DNA from 3 places in the Luteibacter sp. P4_D7_3 genome. Region 1 is predicted to be linked to each of the others. Evidence: riboswitches for the same ligand, from Rfam matches in the RefSeq annotation. Region 1 holds a riboswitch; each other region holds the start of a gene.
What was found. Region 1 has a riboswitch for cobalamin ahead of metE (5-methyltetrahydropteroyltriglutamate--homocysteine S-methyltransferase). Riboswitches for the same ligand answer to the same signal wherever they lie in the genome.

Region 1 (4,659 bases):
TTGAGGATCAGCTCGCGCACGCCTTCGATGAGGTCCTTCTGCTTCACGTCCGGATCGTGCTGGGTCGAGAGCACGACGGCGTCGATGGCGACGGCTTCGCCGTTCTCGTAGCGCAGGGTGACCTGGCTCTTGGCATCCGGGCGCAGCCACGGCAGCGGCGAGTTCTTCTTCTTGCGGACCTTGGTCTGCTGCTCGACGAGGCGATGGGCGTAGTGGATCGCCGCCGGCATGTATTCGCTGGTCTCGTTGGTGGCATAGCCGAACATGAGGCCCTGGTCGCCAGCGCCCTGTTCTTCCGGCTTCTTGCGGTCCACGCCCTGGTTGATGTCCGGGGACTGCTTGCCGATGAGGTTCAGCACGCCGCAGGTTTCGCCGTCGAAGCCGACTTCCGAGGAGTTGTAGCCGATGTCGAGGATGACCTTGCGGGTCAGCGCTTCGAGGTCGATCCAGGCGCTGGTGGTGATTTCACCCGCGACGATGGCGACGCCGGTCTTCACCAGCGTCTCGCAGGCCACGCGGGCACGCGGGTCCTGGGCCAGGATGGCGTCCAGAACGGCGTCCGAGATCTGGTCGGCGATTTTGTCCGGATGGCCTTCGGAGACCGACTCGGAGGTGAAGAGGAAGTTGCTCATCGCAGGTATATATCCTTCTTTACGGATAAAGAGATAAATGGGGGCGCGCCATGATACACGGCCTTTGCCGGGTTTGCAGAGGGAAGGGTACGCCGGGGTGGTGACGATTGCATGGATGTTCAGGCGCCCGGGCCGTCCGAACGGCTGCGCGGTGCCTGGTGGGAGCCGCTTCAGCGGCGATCCGGGGGCGCCAGGGCGTTGCCCGATGGCGCGGGATCGCCGATAAATCGGCTCCTACCAGGCGGGTGCCGTCAGGCCACGGCGGCCAGGCGCTCCCGGGCGGCCTTCGCCACCGCCACCATGCCCTTCAGGGCCTCGGAGACCTCGGGCCAGCCTCGGGTCTTCAATCCGCAGTCGGGGTTCACCCAGAGCTGGTCGGGTCGGAGCACCTGGAGGGCCCGGGCGAGCAGGTCGGCCATTTCGACCTCGGTCGGCACGCGGGGTGAATGGATGTCGTAGACACCCGGACCGATCCCATTGGGATACTTGAAGCGGGTGAACGCGTCGAGCAACTCCATGCGCGACCGGCTGGTCTCGATCGAGATGACATCGGCATCCATGGCGGCCACGGCCTCGATGATGTCGTTGAACTCCGAGTAACACATGTGGGTGTGCACCTGGGTCGAGTCGCTGACCCCACCGGCCGTGATGCGGAACGCATCGACCGCCCATGCCAGGTAGGCGTCCCACTCCGCGCGACGCAACGGCAGACCTTCACGCAACGCCGGTTCGTCGATCTGGACGATGCCGATGCCGGCCTTCTCGAGGTCGTGCACTTCGTCGCGCAAGGCCAGGGCGATCTGCCGGCAAACGTCCGATCGGGGGAGGTCGTCACGCACGAACGACCACTGCAGCATCGTTACCGGGCCGGTGAGCATGCCCTTCATGGGTCGGTCGGTGAGAGACTGTGCATACGCCGACCACGCCACGGTCATCGGTGCGGGACGCGCTACATCGCCATAGATGATCGGCGGCTTGACGCAGCGCGAGCCGTAGCTCTGCACCCAGCCGAGCGACGTGAACGCATAACCGGCCAGCTGCTCGCCGAAGTATTCGACCATGTCGTTGCGCTCAGGCTCGCCGTGCACCAGCACGTCGATGCCGGCCTCTTCCTGGAAGCGAACGACACGCCGCACTTCGTCGCGCAGGATGCCGGTGTACGCATCGTCGTCGAGCTTGCCCGAACGGTGGGCGGCGCGGGCGATACGCAGGTCGTTGGTCTGCGGGAACGAGCCGATCGTCGTCGTCGGCAGGTCGGGAAGGTCGAAGCGCTCACGCTGCACGGCCGCGCGGAAGGCGAAGGCCGAACGACGCTGGCCGAACTGTGGGGTGAGCTGGCGTACGCGGGCGCGAACGTCGGCACGGACTACCTCGCCAGAGCTCTGGCGGCCGACGACGATCTCGTGCTGGCGATTCAGCGTTTTCCGCGCGGCTTCGTCGCCCGCGACGGCATCCGCGTAGCGACGCAGCTCGGCGATCTTCTGCCGCGCGAACGACAGCCATTCGGCGAGGTGTGACGGCAGGTGCTTTTCTTCGGAAACGTCGATCGGCACATGCAGCAGGGAGCACGACGTCGACAGCCACAGGCGATCGCTGCCGAGGCGTGCGAGCAGGCGATCCACGCGGGGAAGGATGGTCGCCGGATCGCTCAGCCAGATGTTGCGGCCATCGAGGACGCCGGCGGAAAGGACCCGGTCGGCCGGCAGGGCATCGAGTACGGCGTCCAGCTGGTCGGGCGCACGGGCAAGATCGACGTGCAGGCCGGCAACCGGCAACGATGTGGCAAGTTCGAGATTGGCACCGAGCTCACCGAAGTAGGTGGCGAGCAGGACGCGCACGCGGCCGTGTGCGGCGATAGCCGCGTAGGTGCGCCGGAAAGCCTCGCGCCACTCCGCGTCCAGATCGAGCACGAGCGTCGGCTCATCCACCTGCACCCAATCGGCGCCTGCCGCTGCGACGGCATCGACGACACTCAACCATGCCGGCAACAGGGCGTCGAGAAGAGCCAGCGGATCGCTGCCATCGACGGTCTTGGACAGGCGCAGGAAGCTGACGGGCCCGAGCAGGACAGGGCGTGCGACGTGACCGGCGGCGATGGCCTCGCGGTATTCGGCGACGACCTTGTCCGGGCGTGCCGTGAAGAATTGTCCCGCCTCGAGCTCCGGGACGATGTAGTGGTAGTTCGTGTCGAACCACTTGGTCATCTCCAGGGCATGCAGATCCACATCGCCGTCCTGATGGCCGCGGGCCATCGCGAAATAGCCCGCCAGGGGGTCGCGGGAGGCGAGTTCGCGGTAGCGCGCGGGGATGGCGTCGACCAGCACGGCCGCGTCGAGCACGTGGTCGTAGAGGGAAAAGTCGTTTACCGGGACACTGTCGGCCCCGGCGTCGCGAGCGAGCTTCCAGTGGCGCTGGCGCAGTTCGCGCGCGACGGCGAGCAGTTCGTCGGCGCGGCTTTCTCCCTTCCAGTGGCTCTCGAGGGCGCGCTTGAGTTCGCGGCGTCGGCCGATGCGGGGGAAGCCCGGGTAAGTTACGTGTGGCATGGATAATTCCTCTTCGTGGCAAAGAGGAGGGAAGGGCGGCTGGTCGCGAACGCACGCGGACTGCCGCGACGAGGCATGGCAGGCGTGGGGCGTCATGCAGGCTAGCCGTCGACCTTCGCCCCCGCGGGCGAACCGGATGCCGCCCCTTGCGGAGCGCCCATCCAGGTCGGGCGGACCGTCCGCGCCCATGACGGCGCGAACGGTCCGGTCGGCGGCAGGTCTTCGGGCTCGTGGATGTGGCACCGGGCTGGTGCCGCCTTGTTCGTCGCTTCCCGGATCCCGTTCGATCCAGTGCCTGTGACGGACTCGTCTCCACATACCGCTGCGGGGCAGCGCCGGATTGACACCGGCTTCCCTCTTGGCTTTATCTCTCTATTCGAATAAAGAGATAAAGACCGCTAACGGGCGGAAAATTAGCCGTATGGACGCCTGAAGTCAATCGATGGCGATGCATCGCCTCGACATCCTGGCGGCGACCATGTGCCGACACCCAGGGAGCGCCACATGACCGCAAGACACATCGTGATGGCGACGGTCGGCTCGCAGGGCGACCTTTTCCCGTTTCTGGCCGCGGGGCGGGAGCTTCGGCAGCGTGGGTATCGTGTGACGATTGGCGCCCACGGCATTCATCGGGACGCCGTGGGCGAGGCGGGGCTCGATTTCGTGCTCGCCAGCGGCATCGCCGAGCCCGAAGACAAGGCGGCGTTCGCGGCGAGGGCCTTTCATCCCTGGCGCGGACCGCGCTTCGTGGTTCGCGACCTCGCCGCCGCGGACGTCGCGAGCAGCTATGCGGCGCTCGCGCCCGTTTGTGCCGATGCGGATGCCATCGTCACCTCCACGCTGGCGTTCGCCGGACAGATCCTTGGCGAGACCCGACGGATCACCTGGCTATCGGCGGCGCTGTCGCCTGCCGTCTTTCTTTCTGCCTTCGATCCACCCGCCACGGGCATCGAGTGGCTGGACCGGTTCCTGCGATCGTCGCCCCGGCGTGGTGCCTGGGTGCGTCGCATCGGCGAAACGGTAACCTCGCCCTGGACGAAAGCGGTGCGAAGCTTCCGGCAATCGCTGGGGCTCGCAACGGTGTCCGCGTGGGGCGATCCGTTTCATCGCGGTCAGCACGCGCGCGATGGCGTGCTGGCCATGTACTCGCCCTTGCTGGGCCGCCCACCACCGGATTCGCCCGCACACACCGTGGCGACGGGCTATTGCCGCTACGTGCCGTCGGGGGATGTGCTTCCGCCAGATCTGGCCGCGTTCCTCGATGCCGGGGACGCTCCGTTGGTGTTCACCCTTGGCTCGGCCGCGGTGCACGCCGGTGAGGCCTTCCTTCGCGAAAGCATGACGACGGCGGCCGCGCTGGGTCGTCGCGCCGTACTCCTGACAGGATCGCCCGAGATGCGTGCGCGCCTGCCCGTCACGTTACCCGGCGAGGTGTTCGCAGCGGAGTACGCACCGCACGGCGCACTGTTCACACGCGCGGCGGC
Region 2 (4,659 bases), on a different contig from region 1:
ACGTGGTGGATTCGCCGCTTGCCGATGTCGCCGACGTCGTCGTGCCCCTGCACGCCGGACCGGAAACCAGCGTCGCCGCGACCAAGAGTTATCTCGGCGCGCTGTTCGCCATCCTGCACATCGCCGCCCGGTGGAGCGGCAAGCCCGAGATCGCCGATGCGATCACCGCGCTGCCCGCCCAGCTTCGTCACGGTTGGAACGCCGACTGGTCGGCACTCACCGACGGGCTGGTGGATGCGCACAACCTGTTCGTCGTCGGTCGTGGTTTTGGTTTCGCCGGTGCGCTCGAGGCCGCGCTCAAGTTCAAGGAAACCTGTGGGCTGCATGCCGAAGCCTTCAGCGCGGCCGAGGTGAAGCACGGCCCGATGGCCCTGGTTGGCCCCCATTTTCCGGTGCTGTTCTTCGCGCAGAACGACGACACCCTGCCCGGCGTGCTCGAGGTCGCCGCCGAGTTCCGCAAGCGCGGTGCCAAGGTGTGGGTAGCCGCGCCGGGTGCCACGGGTGACGACATCCTCCCGCTCGTCGCCACGGCACCCATCGCCGCGGTGCTGGTCACCGTGCAGAGCTTCTATCGCGCCACCGCCGCCCTCGCACTGCGCCGTGGCTTCAATCCCGACGTCCCGCCGCACCTGAACAAGGTGACGGAAACCGTCTGATTCATGGAGTTCCTCGTATGACCCTCGCCCTCGTCAACGGCCGCGTCCTTACCGATAACGGATTCCAGGGTGGCTTTGCCGTCCTCATCGACGACGGAAAAATCACCGGTCTCGCGCTGCCATCCGATCCGCGCGTGCGCGCGGCGGAACGCCACGATCTCGGTGGCCGCACCCTGCTACCCGGCTTTATCGACTGCCAGGTCAACGGCGGCGGTGGCGTGCTGTTCAACGACGTACCCACCGTCGATGCGATCCGCAGGATCGGCGAGGCGCATGCGAAGTTCGGCACGACCGGCTTCCTGCCCACCCTCATCAGCGACGATGTCGACGTCATGGCGAAGGCTATCGACGCCGTGAACGAAGCCGTGGCCCAGGGCGTGCCCGGCGTGCTCGGCATCCATCTCGAAGGCCCGTTCATCGCGCCCGAACGCAAGGGCGTGCACGATCCGGCCAAGTTCCGCATCGCCGATGCGAGTGACGTGGCGATGGTCGCGCGCCGCCACGGCGGCGTGACTCTGCTCACCCTCGCACCGGAACGCGCCAGCGCCGCCGTGCTGCAGGAGCTGGTCGCCAACGGCGTCATCGTCGCTGCCGGCCACACCGCCGCCGACTACGACACCACGCGTAACGCGCTGGCCACTGGCATTCGCGGCTTCACGCACCTGTTCAACGCCATGACCCCGTTCACCAGCCGCGAACCTGGTGTGGTCGGCGCCGCACTCGAGGATCCCGCCAGCTGGTGCGGCCTGATTGTCGACGGCCACCACGTGCATCCGGCTTCCTTGCGTGTCGCCATCGCGGCGAAGGCGCGCGAGAAGATGATGCTGGTGACCGATGCCATGCCGCCGGTCGGCTCCGACGACCCGACCTTCGTGCTGAAGGGCGAGACGATCACGGTGAAGGACGGTGTCTGCCAGACCGCCGACGGCACCCTGGCCGGCTCCGCGCTGGACATGGCCACGGCCGTACGCAACACGATCAACATGGTCGGCGTGCCTTATGACGAAGCCGCCCGCATGGCCTCGACCTACCCGGCCGCCTTCCTCGGCCTCGGCGCCACCCACGGCCACATCGCCGCCGGCTACCGTGCCGACCTGGTCGTGATGGACCACAACCACGAGGTCGTCGAGACCTGGATCGGTGGCGTCCGCGTCGTCGGCTGACACCGTCACGTTTGTTAAATCCGCGTGACATGAACCCGGCGGCCCGCTAGAGTGGCGCCGTTCGGGTGTCCCGGCCGGCGGTCGCTGGTGGGATGAAACGGGAAGCCGGTGCGTCGCCTCGCGACTATTCCGGCACTGCCCCCGCAACGGTAAGCGACAGGAAGGCCTGAAGGTCTTTACGGAAACCGGCCATACGCCACTGCGAAAGCGGGAAGGCGCCGGGTTCCGCCACGGCAGGTGGCTGACGCGAGTCCGGAGACCGGCCCGATGCATTCGCCTCGCGACACTCGCGGGGCGTTTTATGTTGGGCGATTCGCGGAGGGCGGATCCGGACAGCGTTCCGGGTCGATCCGTGCCCGCATGCCGTTCGCCGTTTGTCCTCCGTTTCGCCTTTAGCGACGCACTAAGGAAACGGCTCCATGAAGAAGACCCTGCTCGCGATGGRCCTGCTGTCGTCCATCGCCGCCACCCACGCGGCCGACGCTCCCGCCGAGAAGCTCGATCCGGTGGTGGTCACGGCCAACCGTGCGGCCACGCCGCTCGACGAAGTGCTCGCCCCGGTCACGCTGATCACCCGCGAGGACATCGAGCGCCTGCAGCCGGTCAGCGTGCAGGACCTGCTCACCGGCCTGCCGGGCATCGTCATGGCGAACACCGGTGGCATCGGCCAGCAGACATCGTTGTTCATGCGCGGCACCAACTCCTCGCACACCCTGGTCCTATTGGACGGTGTGCGCGTCGGCACGGTCGGTGCCGGCATCCCGGCCTACGAGCAGCTGCCGGTGGACCAGATCGACCACATCGAGATCGTTCGCGGCCCGCAGTCGAGCCTGTATGGCTCGGACGCCATCGGTGGCGTCATCCAGATCTTCACCCGCCACGGCCAGGCCGGCGAAGCGCCCACGCCTTCGGTGTCGGTCACCGGTGGCAGCCACGGCTACACCGACGGCCAGTTCGGCCTGTCCGGTGGCACGCAGCACAGCTGGTACAACGCCAGCCTCGGCGGCCAGTACACCTCGGGCATCAATGCCTGCCGTGTCGGTGCGGGCGAGGCCTTCAAAGGCTGCTTCACCGACGAACCCGACCATGACGCCTACCGCACCTATAACGGCGCGCTCTCCGGCGGCTACCGCTGGGACGACGGTACGGAGCTCACCGGCAGCTGGCTGCGTAGCAAGGGCGACATCGAATACGACGGTGACTTCCAGAACCTGACCCGCCGCTCGCAGCAGGTCGCCGGCACCAAGCTCGCGTTCAACGCGCTGGAGAACTGGCGCATGTCGATCAGCCTGGGCCAGAACCAGGACCGCGCCGACAACTACCTCAACGGCGCCGACAAGACCCTGGACTTCGTGAACTACGGCGTCGACAAGGCGCGCGTGGGTTACCTGTACTCCAAGCGCAACCAGGCCTCCTGGCAGAACGATTTCACGCTCGCTCCGGGCCAGACGCTCAGCGTCGGCGTGGACTTCCAGCAGGAGAAGCTGAAGAGCGACACGGATTACCTGAAGGACACGCGCGAGAACACCGGCGTGTTCGCGCTGTACCAGGGCATCTTCGGCGCCAATGAGATCCAGCTGTCGGCACGTCACGACCACAACAACCAGTTCGGCAACCACACCACCGGCCAGGCCGCGTACGGCTTCCGCTTCGACAACGGCATGAAGGTCACCGCCTCCTACGGCACCGCGTTCCACGCGCCGACCTTCAACGACGAGTACTACCCGTACGGCGCGCCGGTGAACCTGAGCCCGGAGAAGTCGCGCACGGCCGAGATCGGCCTGTCGGCCCGCCCGGGCATCTGGAACTGGGCGGTGAACGCCTACCAGACGCGGGTGAACGACCTGATCGGCTTCGATGCGAACTTCCTGCCGATCAATGTCAGCAAGGCACGCATCCGTGGCGTTGAAGGACAGCTGGGCGCGGACGTGGACGGCTGGCACCTGCGTGGCTACGCCACCCTGCAGCAGCCGAAGGACCGTGACAGCGGTGACGAGTACAACAACCTCCTGGCACGCCGTCCCAAGCGTACGGCCCGCGTGGACGTGGACCGCGATCTCGGCGCCTTCACCGTCGGTGGCTCGGTCTACTCCGCCGGTTACAGCTACGACGATGCCGCGAATACGACACGCCTGGGCGGCTACGCGACGGCGGATGTTCGTGCCACCTGGCACGTGGATAGCGACTGGAGCGTCCAGGGTCGCCTGGCCAATGCGTTCGATCGTCGCTATGAGACCGCGGCGTATTACAACCAGCTGGGGCGGACCTATTACCTGACCGTGCGGTATTCGCCGGCGCGTTGAGTCACCCCCATCGCCGATAAATCGGCTCCCACATGAGACCTGCCTGACCATGGAAGGTGCCAAGCCTTGTGATGGAAGGTGCCAGGCTCTGTGTGGGAGCCGCTTCAGCGGCGATTCCCTATGTTTTGCCTCGATATAAATGAACGCGACACCCCTGCCTTCCGGCAGGGCCCCCACTAAAGGCACACGCGACACCGTCGCGCTGCCGTCATAAAGTCCACGGGCGCGGGTATGCTTCCCGCGATCACAGGAAGTGTCGTGAACTTTTTTGCACCATTCATTCGCCGGCCGAGAGGTACGTCGCTGCTTGCGGCGGGCCTGACCCTTGCCGGTGCGATCGCATACATGCTGCTTGGCGTGGCCGCGCTGCCCTCGATTGAGGTGCCGGCGGTATTCATCCAGACCCAGATGCCGGGTGCCAACGCGCAGACCATGGCGTCGACCATCATCGCGCCCCTGGAACGCCACCTCGGCCAGATTCCGGGCGTCGACCAGATGTACTCGAACAGCTCCGAAGGGGCTGGCTTCGTTCGTGTC
Region 3 (4,659 bases), on a different contig from region 1:
AATACTGCGCAGTCTCGTAGCGACGATCGAAAATGTTGTTCGCCGACAGTTCGATTTTCCACGCCGGGGCGAAGGCATAGGCCATGCGAAGATCGGTCAGCGTGTAGCCGCCCAGCCGGTTGGCGTTGGCGGTGTCATCGAAGCGATAGGCCGAAGCGAACACGCTCGCACCGACGCTGAACGCGCCGAAGCTGCGGTCGACATCGATATTTGCGGTGCGACGCGCACGACGCGGCAGCAGGTTTCCGTGCGTGTCATCGTCGCTATCGTCGATCGGCTGCAGCCAGGTGGCGTTTCCGGCGAGGCGCCAGTCACCGATGGTTGTGTCCGCGGCCATCTCGACGCCACGGATGCGCGAGCGGTCGATGTTATTCGCCCCGCCGAACGGGAACAGCGGACCACTCAGGCTCGAGTCGAACACGATCAAATGGTCGATCTTGTTCTGGAAGCCGTTGACGGACCAGTGGCCCCAGCCCGGCGTGCCCCGCAACCCCAGCTCCCAGTTCTTCGATGTCTCCGGGCCCAGATCCGGATTGCCGTAGTCGGGGAAATACAGGTCGTTGAAGGTCGGCGCCTTGAAAGCGGTGCCGTAGCTAGCGGTCACGCGCAAGGTCTTCGTCAGCGCATAGCCGTACTGGAGGCTGCCGGTGGTCTTGCCGCCGAACTGGCTGTTCTCGTCACGACGCACGCTGCCCTGTACGGAGCTGTCGCCGTACTCCTGCTGCCACTCGGCAAACAGCGCGTGGTTGCGGCGTGCATCGACGAGGTAGTCGGTGCTGCCAACCACGCGATCGCGTTGCCAATCGAAGCCCACGGTGGTGAGGCCGGCGCTCTCACCGACGCGACCGAGATCGGCCTGGAGGGAAGCGAGGTCACGATGCGTGTTGAACGTGTCGGCGTAAACGCCATTCTCGTAGTCGGTCGAAAGATCTTCGCTACGGCTCAGGCTGGCGGTGATCAGGATGTCCTGCGCCGGCTTGTAGCGCACGCGGCTGCCCAATACCTGTGTCGCCGACTGGGCAAAGTTGCTGCTGGTGCCGTCGTAGTGGTTGCGGCCTTCCGTACGCGTCGCCGTGGCGTCAGCGTCCCACTGGTCGTCGAAACGCCAGCCGCCCAGCAAAGACAGCGCATTATTCTTGTAACCATCCCTGTCGGGCTCATACGTGAAGCAGCCGGCGCCGCCCGGGCTGGGCTTCCCGCGGCACGCATTGATGCCGTCGGTCTGGTCATGGGTTGCCTGGACGGAGTACCAGCCTTGCGCACCGCGACCGGCGAAACCGACGGAACCGCTCGCCGCGTCGTATGAGCCCACGCCTACCGAGAAGTTCGGTACGAACGCGCCCTCGGGATGACGGGTGAAGATCTGGATGACGCCACCGAGCGCTTCCGAACCGTAAAGGCTGGAGTACGGACCGCGCACGATTTCGATGCGCTCGATCTGGTCGACCGGGATGTCCTGGAAGGCAGCAGTGCCGGAGGTGGCCGAGCCGATCTTGACCCCGTCCACCATCACCAGCACGTGATCGGATTCGGTACCGCGCAGGAACACGGACGTGGCCTTGCCCGGACCGCCGTTGTTGGCGATCGACACGCCCGGGGTACCGCGCAGCAGGTCAGCCAGGGAATGCGGCTGGAGACGCTCGATATCGGCGCGGTCGATCACCGTCGAGGCGGCGAGGACCTGGCTCTGGGTCTGGTCTGTGCGACTGGCCGTGACGACGACCTTGTCCAGATCGGTGGAAGCATCATCGGCGATGGCCGCAGCGGGCACGAGCAAAGCGATCGCGATGGAGACCGCGAGGGTGGAAGAACGAAATGACACAAAACAACTCCTGCTAACCGCGCCTACCCGCGCGGCATCAATGGCGAGGAACAGGAGGCGGGAAGACAGGATCGCGGAGGGCAAAAGGCCGACGGCAACCCACGACATGGCCCTCCGCCTGTCCGGTGTACCTCATGGCCGGTCTCCGGGCTCGCGAGCGCAGGGAATCCCTACCGGACGGCGCCTTCCCATGCCTATGGCACAGTGACTTGATGCCGACCTTTGCTCGCCTACCGTTGCGGGGGCAGCTCCGGAATGGTGGCAGCCTCGAAAGGCCGCGCACGTCACCGGATTCCCGTTTCAATCCTCGGCACTGAAGCCTTGGATCACCTTGGGCGCAAGTAGTGTATCCGAACGCGGCACACGGCGGCATAGATGGCCAATTAAAAGAAGGGTGCGCGGCCGAGCCGGCCGCTGAGTGCCCCAAAAGCCTTAAAAGGTTGCATCGAATTCCTTGCTGCCCGACCACAGCACGGTGTTGTGTTCACCGGTCAATCATCGTCGCCCCACAGGGCGATCAGTGCTCGCGAACCGTCGCGCCTTTCACCGCGTTGGCCAGCCGCTGCTTCATGACCGCATCCGACGGATTGGCGTCGCTTCCGTAGTACAAGGTGTAGAGCACGTTGGTATCGGCACCAGGCGTACCGAGCGTCGTGCCAGCCCAGCTCATGTCGGAGTCCTTGTACGGCTGTCCGTCCCCTGGGTGGGCGCGGGTAACGATGTCCTTCCAGCCGGAAAGATAATCGCGCGGCGAGTCAGGGAATGGCTTCGGATGCCGATTGATGCGTACGGCGGTGTACTTGTCCATATCCGGCTGAGCGCTAATGCCCGCGATACCCAGCGTCGCGCTGCCGTCGCGTCCCAGATAGCCGTAGCTGACGGCGAGCTCACCGTTGGCTTCGATCGGCTGCAAATCCGGGCCATAGCTAAGCGAGAATCCCGCCGGCGCGATGGAAAACCGCTTGCCGAAGTCGATGGCGAGATTCGCAGAGGCCAGCTCCGTGGGCACCCAGTCACCTTGCTGGAGGAATTCCTTCCAGGCAGCGAAGCTACCGTCGTAGGTCGTGGAGATCAGTCCGAGGAGGGTTTCGGTCTGGACGCTATCGGCGTGCCGGAAACGCGACTGCGTCTTCGACAGGAGAACGACATAACCGTCGGGCACGGGTAGCGAGTACACCTCGAGCACGGCGTCGATAGCCGGGAAGGCAAAGTCGCGATGCTGCCAACGCCGATGCCATCGATCGACGACGACAACGTCGCTGATGGGCGACCCGAGCGACGTCATCCTGACTTTCTCGTCGCCCACGTCACGCGTGAACGTGGAGGCTTTGAAGATCAGGTCCACGAGGCCGGCGGCGTCGGAGTACAGCTTGGCCAGGGGCAGATCGTCTGGCTTTCGCACATGCAGCAGTATGACTTTCCCCAACAGGCCGGCATCGACGAAGCCATTGCCTGGAAGTGCTGACTTCGCGTGCTCGGGTATCCAGTAGGTCCACTCGTTGTTAGCACCACGACGAAGTGCCATGGGGTAGGCATCGAGCGGCGCACCGGCGGCAAGGATTTTTTTGCTGCCATCACCCTTGGGAAACATGTTGGCATCCTCCCGGCCGAGAAGCTCCTTCCACTGGGAATCGAAAAAGGTGTCGGCCTGCGCCAGGTAACTCTTGGCGAAATCGTCAAAAGTAAGTGGCAGGTCGACATGCACGCGGAAGATCCCATCCTGGGTCGCGTCCATGAAGATGGCACGGCCCGAGGCACGCCTTTCCGAGTCCACCGATTTCGTCGGCGCATCCAGAACCAGACTGATGGGCAGCGCGAAGTTGAGGTTTTCGTTGGGCGACTTGCGCAACACCACGCCGATCACCTTCCCGTCCTTGTCCAGGAGGGGGCCGCCGCTATTGCCTGGCGATGCGGCCGCCGAGAAGCGGATCCACTTCCACTGGCCATTCTCGTCTTCCGGCGTATCGGACGTGTACAGGCCATCGCGTACCACGACGCCTGTGCCCAACGCATTACCGACCGCGTAAACCGCCTCGTTGAGATGGTTACCACGGTCGACGGCCAGGGGTTTCACGTCCGGCGCGTTGGCCACGGTGAAGACCACAAAATCTTGCGCCAGGGAAAATCCGACGACCTTGTCGATGGCAAAGACCTTGCCGTCCGCGTCACGTAGCAAAGGCGGACCCGAACGGCCGCCAATGCCGTCAATGACCACGTGGAAAGCCGTGACGAAACGGTTCTTGCCAATGGCGAACGCCGTTCCGATCGAATTGTATTTGTCGTTGCGGTATTGGAAGGGGAGCTTTTCCAGCGGGAGCGGCTTCTCGTAGCGTGCGGATGAATCGTCGGGCTTGGCCAGCACCACCTCGAACGTGGCGCCTTTCACCACGGGCAAATGCGACGCGTCCAGGGTGGCGGCAGACAGGCTCTGCGAGAACCACACGGCTATTGAGAAGAGGGTCAGGCGGCAGATACGTCCGTGAATTTGCATGAAGGCGCTCGGGCTGGTGGGCCGGGAGTTTCAGCAGCCTCCCTGGCAAGGCTTGAACCGCGTCAGACGATACAGTGTCAGTCAACCCCACTCAATAACGACGGCAGAGTGTCTGCCGCAATTATTGCAAGACAACCGGGAGCCCCGGTTTCGCAGCCTGCGTCCAGGTTCCGGAGAATCCGCCCGACTTCGTCGGCACCAGATCGAACGTCTCGAGAACCACGCCATGCTCATCCTTATGTTGCAAGATCCAGTGCCCGGATGGCGCCTTGGCGATGTCGAGGCCGATCGATGTGCCAATCCGTTCGTAGAAATAGCTCGCGCCGGAAGTGGACCCAATCAAGGC

Region 2: another riboswitch for cobalamin. It lies ahead of AC1DSN_RS04645 (TonB-dependent receptor domain-containing protein); the one in region 1 lies ahead of metE (5-methyltetrahydropteroyltriglutamate--homocysteine S-methyltransferase).
Region 3: another riboswitch for cobalamin. It lies ahead of btuB (TonB-dependent vitamin B12 receptor); the one in region 1 lies ahead of metE (5-methyltetrahydropteroyltriglutamate--homocysteine S-methyltransferase).

The regions. Positions count from the first base shown of each region.
Region 1 covers NZ_JBFUIT010000016.1:7,822-12,480, reverse strand. Annotated here, with positions in the region: gene metK (methionine adenosyltransferase) at 1-632, opposite strand, end outside; gene metE (5-methyltetrahydropteroyltriglutamate--homocysteine S-methyltransferase) at 884-3,175, opposite strand; cobalamin riboswitch at 3,372-3,590, opposite strand; gene AC1DSN_RS03310 (glycosyltransferase) at 3,680-4,659, shown strand, end outside.
Region 2 covers NZ_JBFUIT010000025.1:15,373-20,031, reverse strand. Annotated here, with positions in the region: gene AC1DSN_RS04655 (SIS domain-containing protein) at 1-656, shown strand, start outside; gene nagA (N-acetylglucosamine-6-phosphate deacetylase) at 674-1,819, shown strand; cobalamin riboswitch at 1,866-2,101, shown strand; gene AC1DSN_RS04645 (TonB-dependent receptor domain-containing protein) at 2,239-4,122, shown strand; gene AC1DSN_RS04640 (efflux RND transporter permease subunit) at 4,381-4,659, shown strand, end outside.
Region 3 covers NZ_JBFUIT010000118.1:45-4,703, reverse strand. Annotated here, with positions in the region: gene btuB (TonB-dependent vitamin B12 receptor) at 1-1,822, opposite strand, end outside; cobalamin riboswitch at 1,942-2,171, opposite strand; gene AC1DSN_RS11975 (S1 family peptidase) at 2,340-4,313, opposite strand; partial or broken gene AC1DSN_RS11970 (hypothetical protein) at 4,435-4,659, opposite strand, start outside.